One region of the Vibrio pelagius genome, then DNA from elsewhere that is predicted to be linked to it. Evidence: predicted binding sites of a transcription regulator. Region 1 holds the regulator's gene; each other region holds the start of a gene.
What was found. The regulator PurR, encoded in region 1, represses purine synthesis genes. The targets are predictions, from matches to a motif close to TNANGNAAACGTTTNCNTNA.

Region 1 (6,003 bases):
ATTGCGCGATTGGCTAGATAACCAAAGCACCGAAATGGAAGAGCCAATGATCATCCCCGAACCTTCAATGCTTGAAGAAGAGCTCTCTGCCGCCTCCGATGCACTACCAACAAGTGGCGCACAACCAGCCATTTAATGCTGTATGAAGTGACTTTAAGTCCCTAGACCTTTCAAGCTAATTTCATAAACAAAAAGCCGAGATACTGAATATCTCGGCTTTTTCAATTTCGCTAGTTGAACATTTCAATTCTAGCTGCTAATCGCCTGCAAACATATAGCCTTCACCATGAACCGTCACAAAAATTTGTGGATTCTTTGGATCAAACTCCATCTTAGCACGCATACGACGAATCAATACGTCGATGGTACGATCGTTTGGTGCATCAACGCGGTGGCTAATCATATTTAAGATTCGCTCACGACTTAAAACCTGGTTAGGGTATGACGACAGAGCAACCAATAACTCATATTCAGCTTTGGTCAATTTCACTGGCTCACCGTTTTTACTCAGTGCGCGACGTGGAATATCAAACGTCCATTCACCAAAGCGAACGATTGACGCGTCTTCCGCCTGCTCAGTTGCATCTGATGGTGACTTGCGAGCCGCAGAAATTCTCCAAAGTAGGTTTTTCACTCGAACCAATAATTCGCGAAGTTCAAATGGTTTGGTAACATAATCATCTGCGCCCATCTCTAGGCCTACAATTTTGTCGATGCTATCCGTGCGTCCAGTAACTAAAATAATCCCAATGTCTGATTGACTGCGTAATTCGCGAGTTAGCATCAATCCATCTTCGCCTGGTAAGTTGATGTCCAGCATAATGAGATCTACGTTATTTTCTTCTAAAACATTTCTCATTTGAGCGCCGCTTTCTGCTTCGCTTACTGTGTAACCCTCATTCTGGAAATATCCAACTAGCTTACTACGGGTTACCACATCATCTTCAACGACTAATACGTGATAGCTCATCTACACCACTTTTCTTATTTAATAGTTTCAGTGACCATTCTATTCATAACTAGTAACAATTCTAGTAGTAGGTAAGATAAAAGCCAGAAACCTGAATTTTTTTTGATACAAGACAATCTTAAACCTTGCTATTTAACCCCCATCGCAATTCAATATAGGCATTACTACTAACGAGTGACTTTGCAGTTAGCAAATACAAGGGTTAGTAAGCCTTCGTACCGCAGATATTACGAAAGACGATATTAGGATTATTGAGATGAAAGAAACCAAAGCGTTCAATGAACAACGAGCTGAAATCTACTGGTGGCTATCGAGCCTGTTCGCGAAAGAACTGACTCAAGAAGAATTGGACAAATACCACTCGGTTGAGATTCGTTCGTTTTTAACCGGCCTCGGCGACAACGAGACGCTTAAGCCATCAATCAATAACCTAGTAGATACACTTAACCGATTACAGAACCGTGAAGATGCTCAATTAGAGCTTTCATCCGATTTTTGCGAGCTGTTCTTAAAGTCGGATAAGTACGGTGCTCTGCCGTACGCTTCTATTTATCTAGACAAAAGTGGACTACTGAATGCAAAACCAGCTCAAGACATGGAAGCCATCATGGCGTCTTACGGCATCGCCGTAAACCAAGATCTGAAAGAGCCTGCTGACCACCTAGCCATTGAGTTAGATTTCCTGGGTAACATCATTATTCGTTCCAACGACCTTGAGAGTGAACAAGATCTAGAAACGGCTTTCGCTACACAACACGAGTTTGTTGAACGACAGCTCCTTAGTTGGGTTCCACAGTTCGCAGTAAAATGCCGTGAATTTGATGAGTTTGGTTTTTACGCATGTGTTGCAGAATTGCTAGTCGCTTTCTGTAAACTTGATACACAATATTTAGCTGGTGAATAAATTCACTGATGACTAAGGGTACAATTTAGGTAGAATGTGACAACTCACCCAGATTTCTGGGTGAATTTTATTGCGAGTATTTTCTAGTCAGTCTAAAATTGTGACCGCAAACGATAAAATATGAAACATTCTCGAAATGCTATGCTTTAAATTAGCTAAGAGCATTTCGGTGTTAAGACAAGCCGCTCTCATAAGCGGTTTTTTGTTTTTTAGCACTTTAGTACCGAGAGAGCCCTCCATATTCTAAGCTCTTGTTCTGGTAGCTTTAAACGGCTACTTGCTCCGTACTGCTGAGGAAGTAGCTATCAATAGGATAAAGCCATGGCAACTATAAAAGATGTCGCTCGCTTAGCCGGCGTATCAACAACCACCGTTTCTCACGTGATCAACAAGACACGTTTCGTCGCAGAAGCGACTCAAGAAAAAGTAAACAAAGCCGTCGATGAACTAAATTATGCACCAAGTGCTGTTGCTCGTAGCCTGAAATGTAACTCTACGCGCACAATCGGTATGCTAGTGACTCAATCAACCAACCTATTCTTCTCTGAAGTGATCGATGGAGTAGAGAGCTACTGTTACCGTCAAGGCTACACGCTGATTCTATGTAACACAGGTGGTATCTACGAGAAGCAACGCGACTACATCCGAATGCTTGCTGAAAAACGCGTAGACGGCATCTTGGTAATGTGTTCTGACTTAACTGAAGAACTGCGTGAAATGCTTGACCGCCACGCAGACATTCCAAAAGTTGTTATGGACTGGGGCCCAGAGAGTTCACAAGCGGATAAAATCATCGACAACTCAGAAGAAGGTGGCTACCTCGCCACTAAATACCTGGTTGAACGAGGACATGAACGTATCGCTTGTCTAAGTGGACATTTGGATAAAGCGGCATGTGTAGAGCGTATCGCGGGTTATCGCCGTGCTCTTGAGGAAGCAAACATTCAAACAGATGACAGTCTAATTCTTGAAGGTAACTTCGAATGTGACACCGCAGTTATCGCGGCAGATAAAATCGTTGCAATGGAGAATCGCCCGACAGCAGTATTCTGTTTCAACGATACGATGGCACTTGGTCTTATGAGCCGTCTACAACAGCAAGGCATTAAGATCCCAGAAGACATTTCAGTGATTGGTTACGACAATATTGAGCTGGCAGAGTACTTCTCACCACCGTTGACAACTGTTCACCAGCCAAAGCGTCGTGTCGGCAAAAACGCATTTGAAATCTTGTTGGAACGCATTAAAGACAAAGATCACGAAAAACGCGTGTTCGAAATGCATCCAGAGATCATTGAGCGAGCTACAGTTAGAACGTTAAAATAACGTAAACTTTAGAAAAATCTAATAAAACGCACCGCTTGGTGCGTTTTTTTTATTCCGACAAAATAAAAACCTTGTTGCATATAAATACAACAATTAACTGAATTAAGATCACATTTTGGAATAACAAGTGTGAACCTCATTCAACAAAAAACTTTATTCTTCGTTATACAGTCACGCACAGGGCAAATCACTTGAAAGGGTGAGACGCAAAGCCTCCGGCCTAACCCATTATTGGTATGGTAGCGGGGTTACCGATGGCAAAATGCAGTATTTCCTACCTTTAGTAGTAATTTACGGCTTATTGACAATTTTATTGCGACATTTTGCTAATCTCTCGGACCTGCTTATTTGGTGGCGTAATTCAAATACACCGAGATAAACAATATGGATAAACCGATACTCAAGGACTCAATGAAGTTATTTGAGCCACTTGGAAAGATTAAGTCACGCTCAATGTTTGGCGGTTTTGGCCTCTTTGCCGACGACACGATGTTTGCACTGGTCGTTAACAATCAATTACACATTCGAGCTGACAAAAATACTACTTCAAAATTTGAACAACAGGGTTTCGAACCTTACGTATACAAAAAACGCGGATTCCCAGTCGTTACTAAGTATTTTGCTCTTCCAGAAGACCTCTGGCAGACTCAAGAACGTATTATCGAACTGGCAAAAACGTCCCTTGACTGTGCCAAAAAAGAGAAGCAAATCCAATCATCGGCGAAGCCTACACGATTAAAAGATTTGCCCAACCTTCGGCTTGCCACAGAGCGTATGTTGAAAAAAGCAGGCATCGATACCGTCGAGAGCTTGTATGAGTCTGGTTCTGTTAATGCGTACAAAGCAATAAAAGAGTCTCACTCGTCCAGTGTCAGCTTAGAGCTGCTTTGGGCACTTGAAGGTGCCATCAACGGTACTCATTGGTCGGTCATACCTCAACAACGACGCGATGAGCTTATCAACTCTATTAATTAAGTCCAAATCACTTAATTGTCAAAAGCCACATTGATGTGGCTTTTTTTATTTTCTATTGAAAGTTAATCTCTCCTCCTCCTGTCTAACTATACTAACTACAAGCAAAAAATTTAGGGACGCTCTCATGAGTAAGAAAATGATTTTAGGCATAATTTTAGTTGCCACGATAGTGATACTGGCTGTCAACTTTGGCCAGTACTTAACGCTTGAAAATGCCAAGGCTCAACAAGCACTTCTAAACGGCTACATAGAGAGTCATTTTGTTGCAGCAGCAGCAACCTACTTCATTCTCTATGTAATGATTACCGCATTTTCAATTCCAGGTGCCGCGGTGGTTACGCTGCTCGGTGCGGCTCTATTCGGCTTCTGGACCAGTTTGTTACTCGTCTCGTTTGCAAGCACTATAGGTGCAACACTGGCGTTTTTGAGCAGCCGTTTTCTATTACGAGACTGGGTACAAAGTAAATTTGGTGACAAGCTGTCTACCATCAACCAAGGTGTAGAAAAAGACGGGGCATTCTACCTATTCTCTCTACGTTTGATTCCGGTATTCCCATTTTTCTTAATTAACTTACTCATGGGTTTAACACCTATCTCCGTAGGGCGTTACTATTTAACCAGTCAGTTAGGGATGCTTCCTGGCACTGCCGTTTACTTAAACGCAGGTACTCAACTGGCAGAGATCGAATCTCTATCAGGTATCGTATCTCCTTCTGTACTCATCTCTTTTGCACTACTTGGGGTGTTCCCAATCGCCGCAAAATGGATTATGGGTAAGTTTCGTTCGGCACCAATAGTAGAATAGACAAGGAAAGTGGATGAAGATCTTCAGTGCTGCAAACCCAACTGAGGCTCATATAATCTGTGGGCTGCTAGAGAGTGAAAAGATTGCCTGTGAGGTGCGTGGAGAAGGGTTGTTTGGTTTGAAAGGAGAAATCCCCTTCTCTGAGGAAACAGACCCATATGTGTGGCTCTACGAGCCTTCTGACGCGCCTGCGGCATTGAATCTCATTAACGCTTATAAGAAACAACAAGACTCCATCATCTATGAAGAGTGGCGTTGCAGCCAATGTCATGAAATCAATGAAGCCCAATTTGGCTCATGTTGGCAGTGTGGCTCACCCTGCCCTGAAACATGAGTTAGCAAAAGGCGCTTAAAAGTCCAATCTCCAAAAGCTCATTCTCCAAAAAGAAACAGGAAGCATCATAGCTTCCTGTCTTTGTATCTTGCTCGGTGTCGTGAGGGATGCCCCATCACAATCGCACTATTTGATTTGCTTCTGAATAAACGCGATTGAACGCTGATTAAACTCTTCTGGCTGCTCCACGTTACAAACGTGACCACAGTTAGCAATTTCCACCAGCTCGCTCGACTTATGAGCCGCTACCATCTCTTTCACAGGCTTAATGAACATATAGTCACGCTCTCCCATCAGGTACAAAGTTGGTATAGGCAACTCTCGTTCTTTGAAGTAACGCATCAACGGATTAACATCAGCAGTAAGAATAAACCAACGCTTAAACTCTTTCTGACACAACTTTTTCGCTTCACGGATAAAAAGGTGTCTCGACTCTCGCTGGCTCTTTTGCGGCATCACAATGTAAGCAAATAAGCTATAGAGCCACATATAAGGAATAATATGTTTACTGAGGTTTCCGAGTTTAACCAAAACTTGAGAACGTGTATTCAAACGCGTTACAGCGCCACCGAGTACCATCGAACGCACACGTTCCGCAGCCAACTCAGCCACATTTCGCACGATAATGGTTCCAAGAGACATTCCGACAAAATGTGCCGAACGGATCTTGAGGTGATCGAGAACTTTAA
Region 2 (6,003 bases), 410 kb from region 1:
TCAGCACATGCTGGGTTGTCACGTAGACCTTGCATCTTATGCGTTGTCTCAGCCCAGATAGTACGTAGTTCAGTACGGTTACGCTCAAGAACGACCGACTCACCAGAAGTGATCACTAGCTCATCAGATGCTTCTACAGAACCAATTACGTGTGAACATGCTTCAAGGCCGTTCGCTGCTAGCGTTGAAAGTACAGAATCTAGGTCATCATTCCTAACCTGAAGTACTGCACCTAGCTCTTCGTTGAATAGTGCTGCTAGTGCGTCTTCGCCCTTCTCTTCTGAATAAAGGTCAGCGATGTCAGCTTTAACGCCACAGTGACCGGCGAATGCCATCTCAGCAAGAGTAACGAATAGACCTCCATCGCCCTTATCGTGGTAAGCCACTACTTGGTCGTTCGCGACAAGAGTTTGAACGCCTTCGTAGAAACCTTTTAGCTGTGCTGCGTTATCTACGTCTGCTGGCTTATCACCAAGCTGCTTGTAAACCTGTGCTAGAGCCGTTGCACCTAGACGGTTTTGACCGTTACCTAGGTCGATTAGAACAAGGCTAGTATTGCCTTTATCTGTACGAAGCTGAGGTGTGATTGTCTTACGTACATCTTCAACACGAGCAAATGCAGTGATGATTAGAGATAGCGGAGACGTTACTTCTTTCTGCTCGCCATTCTCTTCCCACTTCGTCTTCATCGACATTGAGTCTTTACCAACTGGGATAGTTAGGCCAAGAGCTGGACATAGCTCTTCACCCACAGCTTTCACCGCTTCGTAAAGACCTGCATCTTCACCTGGGTGACCTGCTGGAGACATCCAGTTCGCAGACAGTTTAATGTGTTTGATATCACCAATGTTTGTCGCTGCAATGTTCGTGATTGCTTCACCAACCGCTAGACGAGCTGAAGCACCGAAATCTAGTAGAGCAACTGGTGTACGCTCACCCATCGACATTGCTTCGCCGTGGTAAGTGTCGTAGCTTGCTGCGGTTACCGCGCAGTTTGCTACTGGAACCTGCCACGGGCCAACCATTTGGTCACGCGCAACAAGACCAGTCACCGTGCGGTCACCGATAGTGATTAGGAATGTTTTTTCTGCAACCGTTGGAAGACGTAGAACACGATCCACGGCTTCGTTTAGCTCGATACCGTCACGGTTAATCGCTGGGTTGTTCGCTTTTAGCGTTTTCGCATCACGGTGCATCTTAGGTGTCTTACCTAAAAGCACATCCATTGGCATGTCGATTGGCGTGTTCTCGAAATGTGAATCTTCAAGTTTAAGCTCACGCTCTTCTGTTGCGATACCAACAACTGCGTATGGTGCACGTTCACGCTTACAGATCGCATCGAATACTTCCATGTTCTCTGGCGCAACTGCCATTACGTAACGCTCTTGAGATTCGTTACACCAGATCTCAAGTGGGCTCATGCCTGGTTCGTCGTTTGGTACATCACGCAGTTGGAAGATACCACCACGTTCGCCATCGTCTACCAGCTCTGGAAGTGCGTTCGAGATACCGCCCGCGCCCACATCGTGGATGAACGCAATTGGGTTAGCATCACCAAGTTGCCAACAACGGTCGATCACTTCCTGACAGCGGCGTTCCATCTCTGGGTTTTCACGCTGTACTGAAGCGAAATCTAGGTCTTCTGCTGATTGACCAGATGCCATTGAAGAAGCTGCACCACCGCCAAGGCCGATGTTCATTGCAGGACCACCAAGTACGATTAGGCTTGCACCTACTGGGATCTCTTTCTTCTGAACGTGCTCGTCACGAATATTACCCATACCACCAGCAATCATGATTGGCTTGTGGTAACCACGAACCTCTTCACCTGCGTGTGAGTTAACTTTTTCTTCGTAAGTACGGAAGTAACCAAGTAGGTTTGGACGACCAAATTCGTTGTTGAACGCCGCGCCACCAAGTGGGCCTTCTAGCATGATATCTAAAGCGTTAACGATGCGACCCGGCTTACCGAAATCTGTTTCCCATGGCTGTTCAAAACCAGGAATACGTAAGTTAGAGGTTGTAAAACCAACTAGACCCGCTTTTGGCTTACCACCGATACCAGTCGCACCTTCATCACGGATTTCACCACCTGAACCTGTAGAAGCGCCCGGCCAAGGAGAGATCGCCGTTGGGTGGTTGTGCGTTTCCACCTTCATTAGGATGTGTGCTTTCTCTTGGTTGTAACCGTACTGGCGAGTTTCTGGGTTCGGGAAGAATCGACCTACATCTGAACCCACCATAACTGCTGCGTTATCTTTGTATGCAGACAGCACGTTTTCTGGCGTGGTTTCGAATGTGTTTTTGATCATCTTAAACAGAGACTTCTCTTGCTTAACGCCGTCGATAGTCCAGTCTGCGTTGAAGATCTTGTGACGACAGTGCTCTGAGTTCGCCTGTGCAAACATCATTAGTTCGATGTCGGTTGGGTTACGATCTAGCTTGTTTACGAACGCATCGTAAAGGTACTCGATTTCATCGTCCGCAAGTGCAAGGCCTAAGGTAACGTTTGCGTTCTCAAGCGCAGCACGACCGCCTTTTAACAGGTCTACGTCTGCTACCGGAGCAGGCTCTGCCACTTGGAAAAGTGCCGTTGCAGATTCGAAATCAGTGAAGATAACTTCCATCATACGATCGTGCAGGATCGCTTTAAGCTCAACCAGTTGTAGCTCAGAAAGTTCTACCGATGATTCGATATAGTAAGCGGTACCGCGCTCAAGACGTGCGATCTTATCTAGACCACAGTTGTTTGCGATATCCGTCGATTTTGAAGACCAAGGCGAAATGGTGCCTGGGCGAGGAGTTGCTAATAGAAGAAGACCTTGCGGTTCATGCTCTTCAATCGTCGGGCCATAAGTCAGAAGTTTTTCTAGTTTCTCAACTTCTTGATCATTTAGGTCTGCTGTTAGATCGGCAAAGTGCGCAAATTCAGCGTAGATGCCTGTAACAGGTAAGCCAAGTTCACGACAAAGCTCTAAAAGCTTGTTAACACGAAATTCAGATAGAGCTGGGGAGCCACGAAAAATTCTCATGTGCTTAGGTCTCTTATGCAATTGATTAAGGTGATATTGGTATAAATTCAGTGGGTTTTAGGAGTAACCTAACTGTTTTCTTCGAACTTATGCCGATTCCACCTCTCTGTTGCGGGCGCATTATATAGCAATTGTTTTTGTGACGTAACCAAAAAAGCAACCGTTTGCGTCATTTTTTTCATGTTTCTTGGCAATTGTTACTTTTGCTGCATTTCTGGCCACTTTTACCGCTGTTTACCTAAAGTCACTTTGCCGAGAGTAAACGGTTTGATATAAAGGGACGTTACTTTTTTGAGATTTCATTTTGATGCATACACTTACACGCATTTTTTCATCCAAACTTCTTCTCGTCGCAATCACCATTACCGGTTTAGCGGGATGCCAAATTGAGTCGGAACCGAAAAGCGACTTGGAGCAGATCCGAGAGCGCGGCGTGTTAAGGGTCGGAACTCTCAATAACCAACTCTCATACTATATCGGCCCAGACGGCCCTGCTGGTTTGGATTATGAATTAGCTCGAGAGTTTGCCGAGCAGCTCGGCGTACAATTAGAGATGAAACCTGCATACCGTTTGTCAGGCTTATTCCCTGCCTTACAAAAAGGTGAAATAGACCTTATCGCAACAGGTTTGGCCCAGAACAATGAGCACACCCGCGGCTACCGTGCTGCGCCAGCTTATTATTACGTAAGCCAACAAGTAGTTTACAAGAAAGGTCAATGGCGCCCGCGTAATCTAGAACAACTGATTGAGTTTGAGAACCAACGCCAAGCGAAATTCATAGAGCAACAGAACAGAGAGCAGAATGAAGAAAGCAGCGAGCTAACAACTATCGATGACAGATTAGTTCCTGCCCTTGTAGTGATTAAAGAATCTCACTTTGAACCGACTCTAAATCAACTTCAGCAATCTAACCCAGACTTTATTTACGAGTCGGTTGGCAATGCAGACATTAATGATCTTTTGAGACAAGTGTCTAAGGGCGAACTGCGCTTTACCGTTGCAGACTCCATTGAACTATCGCTGGCACAGCGCCTCTATCCAGATCTCGCGCTTGCATTCGAGCTAACGGAAGATCAACCTATCTCTTGGTACTTAAAAAAATCGGAAGATGAGAGCCTTTATGCGCTGCTGATTGAGTTCTTCGGCAACCTTAAACAGTCTGGTGAGCTAGCAACGCTGGAAGAGAAATACATCGGTCACATCGGAAGTTTCGATTACGTGGATACTCGCGCTTTTATTCGTGCACTGGACAGCAAGCTACCGAAATGGTCACCACTATTCCAAGAGTACTCGCAAGAGTTTGACTGGCGCTTGATTGCAGCCCTTGCATATCAAGAGTCGCACTGGAACCCAGTCGCAAAATCTCCAACAGGGGTGCGAGGCATGATGATGTTAACCCTTCCGACGGCGAAGAGTGTGGGTGTAACGAACCGTTTGGATCCAAAACAGTCGGTGCAAGGTGGTGTGGAATACCTACGTCGTATCGTCAATAGAATCCCTGACTCCATCACACAACATGAGAAGATCTGGTTTGCTCTTGCTTCCTATAACGTTGGCTATGGACATATGATGGATGCGCGTCGATTAACCAAAGCACAGGGTGGCGATCCGGACTCTTGGAGTGACGTAAAAGACAGACTGCCTCTACTAAGACAGAAGAAGTACTATAGCCAAACGCGCTACGGTTATGCTCGTGGTGACGAAGCCAAAAACTATGTAGAGAATATTCGTCGTTACTACCAAAGTATCATCGGCCACGTAAACCAACGCACTGAGGAAGCACTGGAAGAGAGTATGGAAGACCTTATCGTGATTCCACCGCTCGCCATCTCAGAAGCAGAGTCAAGTATCAGTGATGCAGCCTCAACCGACGAGTTGAGCGACGAAGATCAGAGCGAAGAGTAGAACGCCGCTCACCTTCAACCGAGCGTCACATTGATCGGTGATTCTATTTATAAGGGAAGTGTTTGTTATCTCATTTGGTGAAAATACAAACACTTTCCCATTCAGTCTGTCAGTCCAATCACTCAACCCGATTTTGCTACTTGAAAAGCTTCTTTGATTACCATACATATGAGGAGTAACTGGTATCACTTGTCATTAATTTGCAACAAAACTGACCTATAAGGTGAGTGTCGTTGAAGTGACGCCGTAAACCAACGTACTCAACAATTTCGTAATGGGTATATTCAACTTAACTTAAGCTGTTTAATAGAGCTGATATTGATAGTGGGAGGCTGTTAAACAAGATGAAACGTAAGTTACGCTCTAAACGCCTTTATAAAACCGTCGCGGCTAACCGTCGTAAGCGCATGCTAGCCAACAACAAAAAGAAGATCATCTGGCGAAACCGAGCTTTCGTACAGATGCTTTAAACCGAAAAACATCATCAGCAAGCATCTAATTCAATCTCGAAATATCACTCTGACACCTCAATTCGAACAGTATTAGATGTTTGCTAGAATCGAAAGCTGCTGATTAGATCTACCTAAAAACCACGCGCCGTTAAACTAGCTCCCTTCTTGATCGTCTTTTGCTTGCGCTAACTTCTGTTGCTGCTTTTTCTCTTTAATCTCTTTACGACGCCTTTTGAAAAACGCCTGTAGTTGAGAGCGGCACTCCTCTTCCAACAAGCCATGTTCTACATCCGCATAATGGTAAGACGCTTGGCTATCAAAAAGATTCAATACCGTGCCAGCGGCTCCCGCTTTCAAGTCTGGCGCGCCAAAGACAACGCGCTTCACTCGGCTGTGCAGAAGAGCCCCAGCGCACATTGGGCATGGCTCTAACGTCACATACAAGGTGGTATCGAGAAGACGGTAGTTCTCTAATGTTTGACCCGCCTTACGCAAAGTTTCAATCTCAGCATGCGCGGTCGCATCATGGCTACCAATCGAACGGTTCCACCCTTCCGAGATGATTTCACCATCTTTTACCAAGACCGCTCCAACGGGCACTTCACCCTCAAGT
Region 3 (6,003 bases), 470 kb from region 1:
ATGAGAATGGTAAAGTGATCGGTGAGCACCGTTTTACAGGTCTATACACCTCTGCAGTTTATAACCACACAGTAGAAACGATCCCACTCGTACGCGAGAAGGTAGAGCGTATTCTTGAAGCGAGCGGTTACCGTGAAGGTTCATACTCTTATAAGGCTCTGCATAATATTCTTGAAAACTACCCACGCGATGAACTGCTTCAAGCTCGTGAAGAAGAGTTGTTAGAAGTCGGTACTGGTGTAGTACAAATGCAAGATCGCGATCTGCTGCGTCTGTTTGTTCGCAAAGACCCATTTGGCCGCTTCTTTAGCTGTATGGTGTATGTGACGAAAGATAGATACAACACTGAATTGCGTCGTCAAACTCAACGCATTCTTAAACAGTACTTTGGTTGTGAACAAGAAGTAGAATTCACGACTTATTTCTCAGAGAGCCCACTGGCTAGAACGCACTACATTGTTCGTGTTGATAATAACAACATGGACGTTGACGTTAAGACAATCGAGCAGAATTTAATGGAAGTATCATCGACTTGGGATGACCGCCTATCGGAGTCAATCATTGCAAACTTTGGTGAGAGCAAAGGACTTCCTCTGTCGAAAGAGTACATGCGTGCATTCCCACGTTCATACAAAGAAGACATGATGCCAGGTTCTGCGGTTGCAGACATTGAGCGCTTAGAAGCTTTGTCTGAAGAGAATAAGCTGGGCATGCTGTTCTATCGCCCGCAAGAAGAAGCCTCGGACTCGAAAGCGGTTCGACTCAAGCTTTTCTACCAAAGTGATGAGCCAATTCACCTTTCAGACGTAATGCCAATGTTGGAAAACTTAGGTCTTCGCGTGATTGGTGAATCTCCTTATGAAGTGCGCAAGACCAATGGTGTGACTTATTGGATCCTTGATTTCTCAATGCTGCACAAGAGCGAAGAGACGATTGATCTTCGAGAAGCGCGTGATCTTTTCCAACAAGCATTTGCGGCAATTTGGGCAGGTGAGTTAGAGAGTGATGGTTTCAACCGTCTAGTACTCGGCGCGGGTCTGTCAGGTCGTGAAATCTCTATTCTGCGTGCGTACGCTCGATACATGCGTCAAGTCGGCTTCCCATTCAGTCAACAATATATTGAAGAAACGCTGTCTCATTACCCAGAGCTTGCGAAAGGTTTGGTTAAACTGTTTGCTAAGCGTTTTGATCCTAAACACAAAGGCAGCGCGAAAGGCCAACAAGATCTGATCAATACAATCACTGAACAATTAGATCATGTAGAGAGCTTGGATGATGACCGTATCATTCGTCGTTACATGGAGATGATCAGTGCTACGCTTCGTACCAACTACTATCAAGTAGACGAGAACAAGCAGGCGAAACCATGGCTAGCACTTAAGATGAAGCCAAGCGAGATTCCAGACATTCCAGCTCCGGTGCCGGTGTTTGAGATCTTCGTTTACGCACCAGACATTGAAGGTGTGCACCTACGTGGTGGTAAAGTGGCTCGTGGTGGTCTTCGTTGGTCAGATCGTCAAGAAGACTTCCGTACCGAAATTCTTGGCCTAGTTAAAGCGCAACAGGTTAAGAACACGGTAATTGTTCCAGTTGGCGCGAAAGGTGGTTTCGTATGTAAGCGTCAACACACAATGACTGGCCGTGACGAGATCTTTGCTGAAGGTCAACGTTGTTACAAACGCTTTATTCGCGCGCTACTGGATGTATCCGATAACATCATTGAAGGTGAAGTTATTCCACCTAAGAATGTTGTACGTCATGACGAAGATGATCCGTACTTGGTTGTTGCAGCAGATAAAGGTACTGCGACCTTCTCAGATTTAGCGAACTCGGTATCTGCGGAATACAACTTCTGGCTAGGTGATGCATTTGCATCGGGTGGCTCTAATGGTTACGACCACAAAGCAATGGGCATCACTGCCAAAGGTGGTTGGGAGTCGGTTAAACGTCACTTCCGTGAAATGGGTATCGACTGTCAAACTACAGACTTTACTGCAATTGGTGTAGGTGATATGGCGGGTGACGTATTTGGTAACGGTATGCTGCTATCTAAGCACATTCGCCTGCAAGCTGCGTTTAACCACATGCACATTTTCATCGATCCGAATCCAGAATCAGCGAGCAGCTGGGAAGAGCGTAATCGCTTGTTCAATCTGCCACGTTCTAGCTGGGAAGATTACAACAAGGAGCTGATCTCTAAAGGTGGCGGTGTGTTCTCACGTCGTTCTAAGTCGATCGCGTTGACACCAGAAATCCAAAAGATGCTTGGTACTAAGAAAGCATCTCTAGCACCTAATGATTTGATCAAAATGATCTTGTCTATGAAGGTGGATCTGCTTTGGAATGGCGGTATCGGTACTTATGTGAAGTCTTCAAATGAGACTCATACTGACGTCGGTGACCGTGCAAATGATGTATTGCGTATCGATGGCCGTGACTTACGAGCGAAAGTTGTTGGTGAAGGTGGTAACTTAGGTATGACTCAACTGGGGCGTATCGAATATGCTCTAGCTGGTGGTCGTGTAAATACTGACTTTGTGGATAACGTTGGCGGTGTTGACTGTTCGGATAATGAAGTAAACATCAAGATCTTCTTGAATGGTCTAGTTTCTAATGGTGATTTAACCATTAAGCAGCGAAACCAAGTACTTGAGTCGATGGAAGATGAAGTCGGCGAAATTGTATTGGATGATGCGTACTGCCAAGCTGAATCTATCTCTGTAACTGAGCACCAAGGTGTTGGTTTAGTGAAAGAGCAAATTCGCTTTATTCACACAATGGAGAAAGCGGGTTACCTAGATCGTGGCCTTGAGTACATCCCAGATGATGAAACGCTATTAGAGCGTGAGAAGCAGGGCAATGCACTTACGCGTCCTGAATTATCTGTTCTTATTGCTTACGCGAAGATGGTATTGAAAGAAGACCTTGTTTGTGACGAAATTGCAAACGATGAATTCCATGCTCAACAATTGATTCAATACTTCCCAACCGAGTTACGCCGTAACTATGTGCAGCATATGGATAACCATCCACTTCGAGCTGAAATCATAGCCACAGCGTTGGCTAACCAAATGGTTAACGAAATGGGTTGCAACTTTGTAACTCGTCTTCAAGAAGAGACCGGTGCAGACATCGTTGATATCGCGAATGCATACACAGCATCACGTGAGATCTATGGTTTTGGTGACGTGCTTAAACGTATTCGTGCACTAGACAACGTAGCATCGTCTGAAGCCCAGTACGACCTTATATTCCATGTTCGCCGTGCCATGCGCCGTATCAGCCGTTGGTTGCTAAGAAATCGTTCAGGTAAACAGTCTGTGACTGCACTAGTTGAACTATATCGAGATGATGTGAATGCGATTACTAAGGTTCTGGATGAAACGCTAGTCGCTGCGGAAGTAGAAGAGCACAACTCGGTTGCTAAAGTCTGGGTAGAGCAAGGTGTAGAAGAAGAGCTGGCAAACTCAGTCGCGCGTTTGTCTAGCCTGTATTCAGCACTGGATATATCCACAGTGGCTCGTGAAACAGGTAAAACAGTTGAGCAAGCATCAAAACTGTACTTTAACCTTGGTGATCGCCTGTCACTGCACTGGTTCTTGAAACAGATCAACAGCCAAGCGGTAGATAACAACTGGCAAGCTCTAGCTCGTGCTGCATTCCGTGAAGATCTTGACTGGCAACAACGTCAACTTACCGGCCAAGTTCTAACGTGTGGTTGTGCGGCAGACCTTGATGTGATTAAAGCACTGGATGATTGGATGGAAAGCAATGCCGTATCACTGCATCGCTGGGAAAGCATCCTAAACGAGTTTAAAGTCGGCTCTGTTCATGAGTTTGCTAAATTCTCGGTCGCGTTACGTGAACTTATGCTTCTTAATCTAAATTGCATGTCGAAAGACTAATAAAATTTAGGCTAGATAAATACCGATACGAAATGGCAGCCGAGTGGGGCTGCCATTTTTATACCGGGGGGATAGGCCGATACTGTTATACCAATCGTAGTAAATAATTGCTCACCCTAGCTTGTTAAAACGCTCGATAACTGCGTTAAAATTTTTGATTGTAGAATAACTACTATTCAAAAATTCTGCCTTGTTCTCAAGCCTTTTTTCTGCGCTATTTTTGATCACTTACTTACTGTGATTGGTATTAATTATTATCGCTTCTAAGTAGATAGACGATAACGTTTGCCTAATTCTTGATGCACTTTGTTAAAAATTCGAATTATCTTATCCTTGCTCGTAGTAATAGATTGAATTGTTGAGTAAATAAGTAAATAATATCGCCCCGTTTACTCGGGGCTTTTTTCTATCGGAGGCACAATGCTTTACCGTCTAGCCAGAACTGGCTTTTTCCAACTTGATGCCGAAAAGGCACATGATCTTGCAATTCAAAACTTCAAGCGTTTCACTGGCACTCCTGTCGATCTGCTTTACCGTCAACAGTTACCGCATCGTCCAGTAGAGGTGATGGGACTTACGTTTAAAAACCCAGTAGGTCTTGCTGCCGGCTTAGATAAGAACGGCGAGTGTATTGATGCATTCGGTGCAATGGGCTTTGGCTTTGTAGAAGTCGGTACTGTTACGCCACGCCCTCAAGCGGGTAATGATAAACCTCGTCTTTTCCGTCTTGTTGAAGCGGAAGGTATTATCAACCGTATGGGTTTCAACAACTTGGGTGTTGATAACCTAATCGAGAATGTTAAGCGATCAAACTACGATGGCATTCTTGGTATCAACATCGGTAAGAACAAAGATACTCCAATTGAGAAGGGCGCTGAAGATTACCTAATCTGTATGGAAAAGGTTTATCAATACGCAGGCTACATTGCTGTAAACATCTCCTCACCAAATACACCGGGACTTCGTTCTCTTCAATACGGTGAAGCACTAGATGAACTTCTAGCTGAACTAAAAACTAAGCAAGCAGAGCTCGAACAGAAACACGGTAAGTATGTCCCACTTGCGCTTAAGATCGCACCGGATCTAAGTGATGATGAAATTAGCCAAATCTGTGAATCGTTGATCAAAAATAAGATCGACGGCGTGATCGCGACCAACACGACGCTAGATCGTTCAATTGTTGAAGGTATGAAGCATGCGGATGAAGCGGGTGGTTTGAGTGGCCGTCCAGTTCAATCCCGCAGTACTGAAGTTGTTCGTAAACTACATGAAGAGTTGGGTGACAAGCTTCCAATCATTGGGGTAGGTGGTGTTGACTCTTATGTAGCGGCAAAAGAGAAAATGATGGCGGGAGCTAAGCTTGTTCAAGTTTACTCTGGCTTTATCTACAAAGGCCCAAGCCTAGTGAGTGACATTGTTAAAAACCTATAACGCTAGAGGTGATCTTGAACGTCACGTTATAAGTTGATAGATATCACTAAAAGATACACTGTAACTCGCTGAGTTTTAGAGAAAAGAGGAATTTCATTTCCTCTTTTTTTTTGCCTATTGCTCAGTAGAATTACTGCATCGAAGGGTAATTTTGCGTTTTACCTAATGGATTGCTTCAACAGTGTGAGACGAAACGATGCTTAAACCTAGTGATACATGGAGTTGGTACTACGATGAACAGCAATGTTCATTAATGCTAAACCTCGGAGAGGATATGATTTTCAAGACTAACCTCGTCCGTAATAAGCTGGTGGATTGTGCATTCAAGGAGAATGAATTCACGGTTGATGATGCTTCTTCCTTCCAGACCTTCAAAGAACAGATCTCCGGATTAGACCTTTCTGAACCTCGTCAAGCAGAGTTAGCACTATACTGTGTTGCTGCAAAACGCTTCCACAAGCCTGTTCAGCCGAAAAGTTGGTTTTTTGAGTCTCAGCCACAAGGCCATGAATGCCCGGAAGAGGGCGATATTGTCCGAATGAACAATCAATATAGTGTAGGTTACTTCATTGTACTAGAGGTTGGAGAGAACGCGAGTTTGTGTGCTTCGGTAGACTTAGATGAATTTAACTTAACCTCGTCAAAAGCACTTCAATTCGGCGATTGT
Region 4 (6,003 bases), 1.2 Mb from region 1:
TTCCCCAAAACCCATTTGTGACAGGTACTGAGCGCTTTGGCGCATCGCCTTCTGTACTGTCTTGTTCTCGGCAACGTCTGTTTGACCAGTTGCCCGAACCAGCACCTGTTGCATACCTTCATTTCTAGCCGCTCTTTCTGGCTCGTTCTGTTCTGAGTTGATAGCAACTTCGGCACTAAAAATATCCACCTGAGTCAGTGCATAACTCGGTGCAACCAAAAGCCCCATCAACAATGCTAAATAACGCATATCGATCCTAGTCTTTAAATCTTGTGCTCTGATGATAAGCAACTATAAGTAACTGGGCAAGGAAGATAGCGGATACTCGATTGAATATCCGAGAATTGGTAGGGTGTTAGATAGCTTTCAAAGAAAAATAGCGAACACTTAAGTGATAATGCACATATTTCCGGCAAATGAGAGAGAAATTTGACATAACCTATACAGCAATCGATTGCTAAGTGATAGAATCCCGCGAATTTGTTTTTTACTTCACGATTAGCTCAAGGACTTATCATGAAAAATGCTTTACAAGGCGCGCAGATGCTCTTTGTCGCCTTTGGTGCACTGGTATTAGTTCCCCTACTTACCGGTCTAGATCCCAATGTCGCGCTTTTCGGTGCTGGTATTGGTACCCTTCTCTTCCAAGTCATTACTCGCCGTTCGGTTCCAATTTTTTTAGCCTCCTCTTTCGCGTTTATCGCACCGATCATGTTTGGCGTACAAACTTGGGGCATAGGTGCCACAATGGGCGGCCTAATGGCAGCGGGTGTGGTTTATGTGCTAATGGGTGGCTTAATTAAAGTTCGCGGCGTTGGTTTTATCCATAAGCTATTACCACCAGTGGTAGTGGGCCCGGTTATCATGGTTATCGGTCTTGGCCTAGCACCGGTAGCCGTTAACATGGCACTAGGTAAAACTGGAGACGGCGCAGTACAGTTGGTGGATGCCGATGCCGCTCTTTGGATCTCAGCAATCTCACTGGTTGTGACTATCATTATTAGCGTATTCGCTAAAGGCTTTTTGAAACTACTGCCAATCTTTGGTGGTATCGTCGCAGGTTACATCACAAGCTTGGTGTACGGTGCGGTCGACTTTACTCCGGTAGCTCAAGCCTCTTGGTTGGCTATGCCTAACTTTGTTGCGCCTGAATTTAACATCAATGCCATCTTCTTCATGGTGTTTGTTGCGATCGCACCTGCCGTTGAGCACGTTGGCGACATGCTTGCCATTTCGAACGTAACGGGTAAAGACTACCTTAAAAAGCCAGGCCTGCACCGCACCATCACAGGTGACGGTGTGGCAACGATTGCGGCTTCGATGCTGGGCGCGCCACCAAACACAACTTACAGCGAAGTAACGGGGGCAGTAATGCTAACCAAAGCGTTCAACCCAGTGATCATGACTTGGGCTGCAGTCACAGCTATCGTGCTTGCGCTTGTTGGTAAGCTAGGTGCATTACTGCAAACCATCCCGGTTCCAGTAATGGGCGGTATTATGATTCTACTGTTTGGTTCTATTGCAACAGTTGGCCTAAATACGCTCATCAAAAACCAAGTTGACCTACACAAATCACGTAACCTAGTGATCGTTGGTGTAACACTGGTATTTGGTATCGGCGGCATGGCTTTTGGTATCGGTGATTTCAGTCTTCAGGGTGTGAGCTTGTGTGGTATCGTCGCAATCCTACTAAACCTTGTACTGCCGGAAGAGCTAGGTGAGAACCAGTCGGTAGACACTGCACAGATCAAGTAGTCGAACAAATCGAGAACAAATAAAAAGGGAGCGTATCAAATGATACGCTCCCTTTTTTACTGTAGGCCGTAACAAATATCGCTACGACCAACCGAATTACTTAGTACCGAAGATCTTATCGCCAGCATCACCTAGACCAGGAACAATGTAGCCCTTGTCGTTTAGCTTCTCATCGATTGCCGCAGTGTAAAGCTCTACATCTGGGTGTGCTTTCTCAAGCGCTGCAATGCCTTCTGGAGCAGCAACAAGAACAAGAATCTTAAAGTGCTTACAACCTTTCTCTTTCATAAGGTCGATAGTTGCGATCATTGAGCCACCCGTTGCTAGCATTGGGTCAACAACAAGAGCAATACGCTCCTCGATATTAGACGCTAGCTTGTTGAAGTATGGTACAGGCTCAAGTGTTTCTTCATCACGGTAGATACCTACCACACTGATACGTGCACTTGGAATATGCTCTAAAACGCCATCCATCATACCAAGACCAGCACGTAGGATTGGCACAACGGTTACTTTCTTACCTTTAATTTGGTCAACTTCTACTGGACCATTCCAGCCGTTGATCTCTACACGCTCAGTTTCGAAATCTGCTGTCGCTTCATATGTTAGAAGGCTACCCACCTCTGTTGCTAGTTCACGAAAACGCTTCGTGCTGATTTCGCCTTCACGCATCAGGCCAATCTTGTGCTTAACTAGCGGGTGTTTTACTTCAACAACTTTCATTTCCAACTCCGGCAATATTTAAATAAACCCACAGATTATACATCGTTTTTATCACATTTTCAGTATGTTTATTTGGCAAAAAATTCACGCAAACGTTTGCTCTTGTTTGGTAAGCCCTGTTAGAATAGCGCCGTTTTCACATCCAACTTAAGACCGAGGACTATCCCGTGAGCGGTAATAATTCTTCTCTAAGCTACAAAGACGCTGGTGTTGATATCGATGCAGGTAACGCACTAGTAGATCGTATTAAAGGTGCTGTAAAACGCACTCGTCGCCCAGAAGTAATGGGTGGCATTGGTGGCTTTGGCGCCCTATGTGAACTACCAACTAAATACAAAGAGCCTGTACTGGTTTCAGGTACAGATGGTGTAGGTACTAAGCTTCGCCTTGCTTTGGATATGAAAAAACACGACACCATAGGTATCGACCTAGTGGCAATGTGTGTGAACGACCTAATCGTTCAAGGTGCAGAACCTCTATTCTTCCTAGACTACTACGCGACAGGCAAGCTAGATGTTGATACAGCAGCAGATGTTGTATCTGGTATCGCTGAAGGTTGTGTTCAATCAGGCTGTGCACTGATTGGCGGTGAGACCGCTGAAATGCCGGGCATGTATGAAGGCGAAGACTACGACGTAGCTGGCTTCTGTGTTGGTGTTGTTGAAAAAGCAGACATCATCGACGGCACTAAAGTAGCAGCGGGCGATGCACTTATCGCTGTTGGCTCAAGCGGCCCACACTCAAATGGCTACTCACTGATTCGTAAAGTACTAGAAGTATCTGGTGCAGATAAGAACGAAGAGCTAGAAGGTCGCACCATTGGTGAACACCTACTAGAACCAACTAAGATTTACATCAAGTCAGCACTTAAGATGATTGCAGAGCATGATATTCATGCTATCTCGCACATCACTGGTGGTGGCTTCTGGGAGAACATCCCACGCGTACTTCCTGAAGGTACAAAAGCTGTCATCGATGGCAACAGCTGGGAATGGCCTGCTATCTTCAACTGGCTACAAGAGAAAGGTAACGTGGAGACATTTGAAATGTACCGCACTTTCAACTGTGGTGTTGGCCTAGTCGTTGCGCTTCCAAAAGAGCAAGCTGAAGCGGCTGTTGAACTACTAAAAGCTGAAGGCGAAAACGCTTGGGTGATTGGTGAAATCGCACAAGCCGCTGAAGGTGAAGAGCAAGTTGAAATCAACTAAGCTAAATTGCTAGCTCGCACGATTAAGAATGAGGACTTTAGGTCCTCATTCTGCTATTCACGCCCCAGAAAACCTTAAAATATGTAGGTAAATTGTTATTTACTTTCACTTATCGCGTTTTGATATCTCTATGAAAAATAATGCTCCTCAGAAAAACATCGTTGTTTTGATCTCCGGCAGCGGAAGCAACCTCCAAGCAATCCTAGATGCTTGCCAGAACCAGTACATTAATGCTTCTGTTAAAGCGGTTTTCTCAAATAAAGCAGAGGCATATGGCCTAGAGCGTGCTCGTATCACAGAAGTCCCGGCGCACTCTCTTGACCCAAAATCATTTGAATCACGAGAAGCTTTCGATCGCGAGTTAATGCAACAGATCGATGCCTATCAACCAGACTTAATTGTTCTTGCTGGTTACATGCGTATTCTGAGTGCTGACTTTGTTCGTCATTACTTGGGGAGAATGATTAATATCCACCCTTCACTACTGCCGAAATACCCAGGTCTACATACACACCAAAGAGCCATTGATGCCAAAGACAAAGAGCACGGAACCAGTGTCCACTTTGTCACGGAAGAGCTAGACGGTGGACCAGTGATCTTACAAGCTAAGGTGCCTGTTTTTGCAGAGGACGATGCAGACGAATTAGCAAGCCGAGTATTAACACAAGAGCACCAAATCTATCCATTGGTGTGTCAATGGTTCTGTGATGATAGATTAGTGATGAAAGAGGGTTGTGCCAAGCTCGATGGGAACACGCTTGGCAAGCATGGCTACGCACAAGACTAGACGAAGAAAACATATCAGTTCGAACAATAAAGGCCGCATTGCGGCCTTTTTAATGTTTTGAGCTTGGTGTTACTCTAAAGGTTCGGTTGGAGCTTGGCTTGCCACCTTTTTAGGAGCGTACGCCACATCAGCTAAAGCTTGATGATTAGACTCAATCAATTCACCGAAATGGAACAGCGCAAACTCGCCAGGCTTCATGCGCGCCCACTCTTCATTATCCGTTAATGGTTGTGTAGCAACGACACTCACCACATCATTCGGCGTGGTCTCTTCCTGAAAATTGATCTCAACATCTTCATCAATCAGGCTCGCTTTACCAAACGGAGCGCGTCGCGTAATCCAGTAAAGATGGTTAGTGCAATATGTCATCACGTACTCGCCATCGCTCAACAGCATATTAAATACACCTTTTTCTCGCAGTTTGTCACAACACTCAGCAACAAAGCGGAACATCCCCATCATATCTTGAGGAGGCTCTGGAAAACGGTCTTCTAACTGCTTAATAAGCCAGCAAAACGACAACTCACTGTCTGTTTGACCAACTGGACGAAAGCGGCCGCTTTCAAGGTCATCATAGCCGGTTAACTGACCATTGTGAGCAAAGGTCCAATACTGACCCCATAACTCGCGCGTAAAAGGATGAGTATTTTCTAGGTTAACACCACCACGATTTGCTTGACGGATATGACTGACTACAGCACAGCTTTTAATTGGATAGTTTTGAACCAACTCTGCGATCTTGGACTCACAGCTTGGAGTCGGGTCCTTAAAAGTGCGAAAGCCTTTTCCTTCATAGAAGGTAATACCCCAACCATCTCGGTGCGGGCCAGTCTTACCACCACGTTGCATCAGGCCAGTAAAACTGAAACAAATATCCGTTGGCACATTAGCGCTCATGCCGAGCAATTCACACATGGTTAAGCCTACTCCCTCTTCAACCAAACATGGAGCTCAAATCAAAGAGCTCCAATCTGCTACTACGTTTTTATTCCATCTCTTTTTCAACAAGTTGAATGATGATGTGAATGATCTTGATATGAATTTCTTGGATACGATCGGCGTAACCGAAATGCGGAACACGGATTTCAATATCCGCACAACCAGCCATTTTACCACCATCCTTACCCGTCAAAGCGATGGTCTTCATACCTTTCGCCTGAGCGGATTCAATCGCCTTCAGGATGTTACCTGAATTACCAGACGTTGATAGGCCGAACAACACATCACCCTTGCGGCCAACCGCTTCAACGTAACGAGAGAAAACGTAGTCGTAGCCAAAGTCGTTACTCACACAAGAAAGGTGGCTCGGATCAGAAATAGCGATACCGGCATAACCAGGGCGGTTTTCACGGTAGCGACCAGTTAGCTCTTCCGCAAAGTGCATCGCGTCACAGTGTGAGCCACCGTTACCACAAGAAAGTACTTTACCCTCTTGTTTAAAAGAATCAGCAATCATCTTAGCTGCTGCTTCAATTTGCGCGATGTTGTGATCATCACTTAAAAACTTGTTCAGAACCTCAGCAGCTTCGT

Region 2: the regulator PurR is predicted to act here: its motif matches at 3,185-3,204, upstream of purL (phosphoribosylformylglycinamidine synthase).
Region 3: the regulator PurR is predicted to act here: its motif matches at 4,179-4,198, upstream of pyrD (quinone-dependent dihydroorotate dehydrogenase).
Region 4: the regulator PurR is predicted to act here: its motif matches at 2,563-2,582, upstream of purM (phosphoribosylformylglycinamidine cyclo-ligase).

Annotation. Positions count from the first base shown of each region.
Region 1 is NZ_AP025503.1:1,156,642-1,162,644, reverse strand. It holds gene elyC (envelope biogenesis factor ElyC) at 1-136, shown strand, start outside; gene torR (two-component system response regulator TorR) at 257-970, opposite strand; gene torD (molecular chaperone TorD) at 1,227-1,874, shown strand; gene purR (HTH-type transcriptional repressor PurR) at 2,196-3,200, shown strand; cyclic di-GMP riboswitch class I at 3,372-3,456, shown strand; gene vsple_RS05235 (TfoX/Sxy family DNA transformation protein) at 3,585-4,175, shown strand; gene vsple_RS05230 (TVP38/TMEM64 family protein) at 4,300-4,980, shown strand; gene vsple_RS05225 (putative signal transducing protein) at 4,994-5,314, shown strand; gene vsple_RS05220 (alpha/beta fold hydrolase) at 5,441-6,003, opposite strand, start outside.
Region 2 is NZ_AP025503.1:751,515-757,517, reverse strand. It holds gene purL (phosphoribosylformylglycinamidine synthase) at 1-3,032, opposite strand, end outside; gene mltF (membrane-bound lytic murein transglycosylase MltF) at 3,340-4,938, shown strand; gene vsple_RS03310 (hypothetical protein) at 5,283-5,408, shown strand; gene tadA (tRNA adenosine(34) deaminase TadA) at 5,544-6,003, opposite strand, start outside.
Region 3 is NZ_AP025503.1:1,622,276-1,628,278, reverse strand. It holds gene vsple_RS07080 (NAD-glutamate dehydrogenase) at 1-3,905, shown strand, start outside; gene pyrD (quinone-dependent dihydroorotate dehydrogenase) at 4,326-5,336, shown strand; gene vsple_RS07070 (cell division protein ZapC) at 5,533-6,003, shown strand, end outside.
Region 4 is NZ_AP025503.1:2,393,596-2,399,598, forward strand. It holds gene vsple_RS10390 (DUF2066 domain-containing protein) at 1-249, opposite strand, end outside; gene vsple_RS10395 (uracil-xanthine permease family protein) at 517-1,755, shown strand; gene upp (uracil phosphoribosyltransferase) at 1,852-2,478, opposite strand; gene purM (phosphoribosylformylglycinamidine cyclo-ligase) at 2,646-3,686, shown strand; gene purN (phosphoribosylglycinamide formyltransferase) at 3,817-4,473, shown strand; gene vsple_RS10415 (class II glutamine amidotransferase) at 4,543-5,388, opposite strand; gene lpcA (D-sedoheptulose 7-phosphate isomerase) at 5,459-6,003, opposite strand, start outside.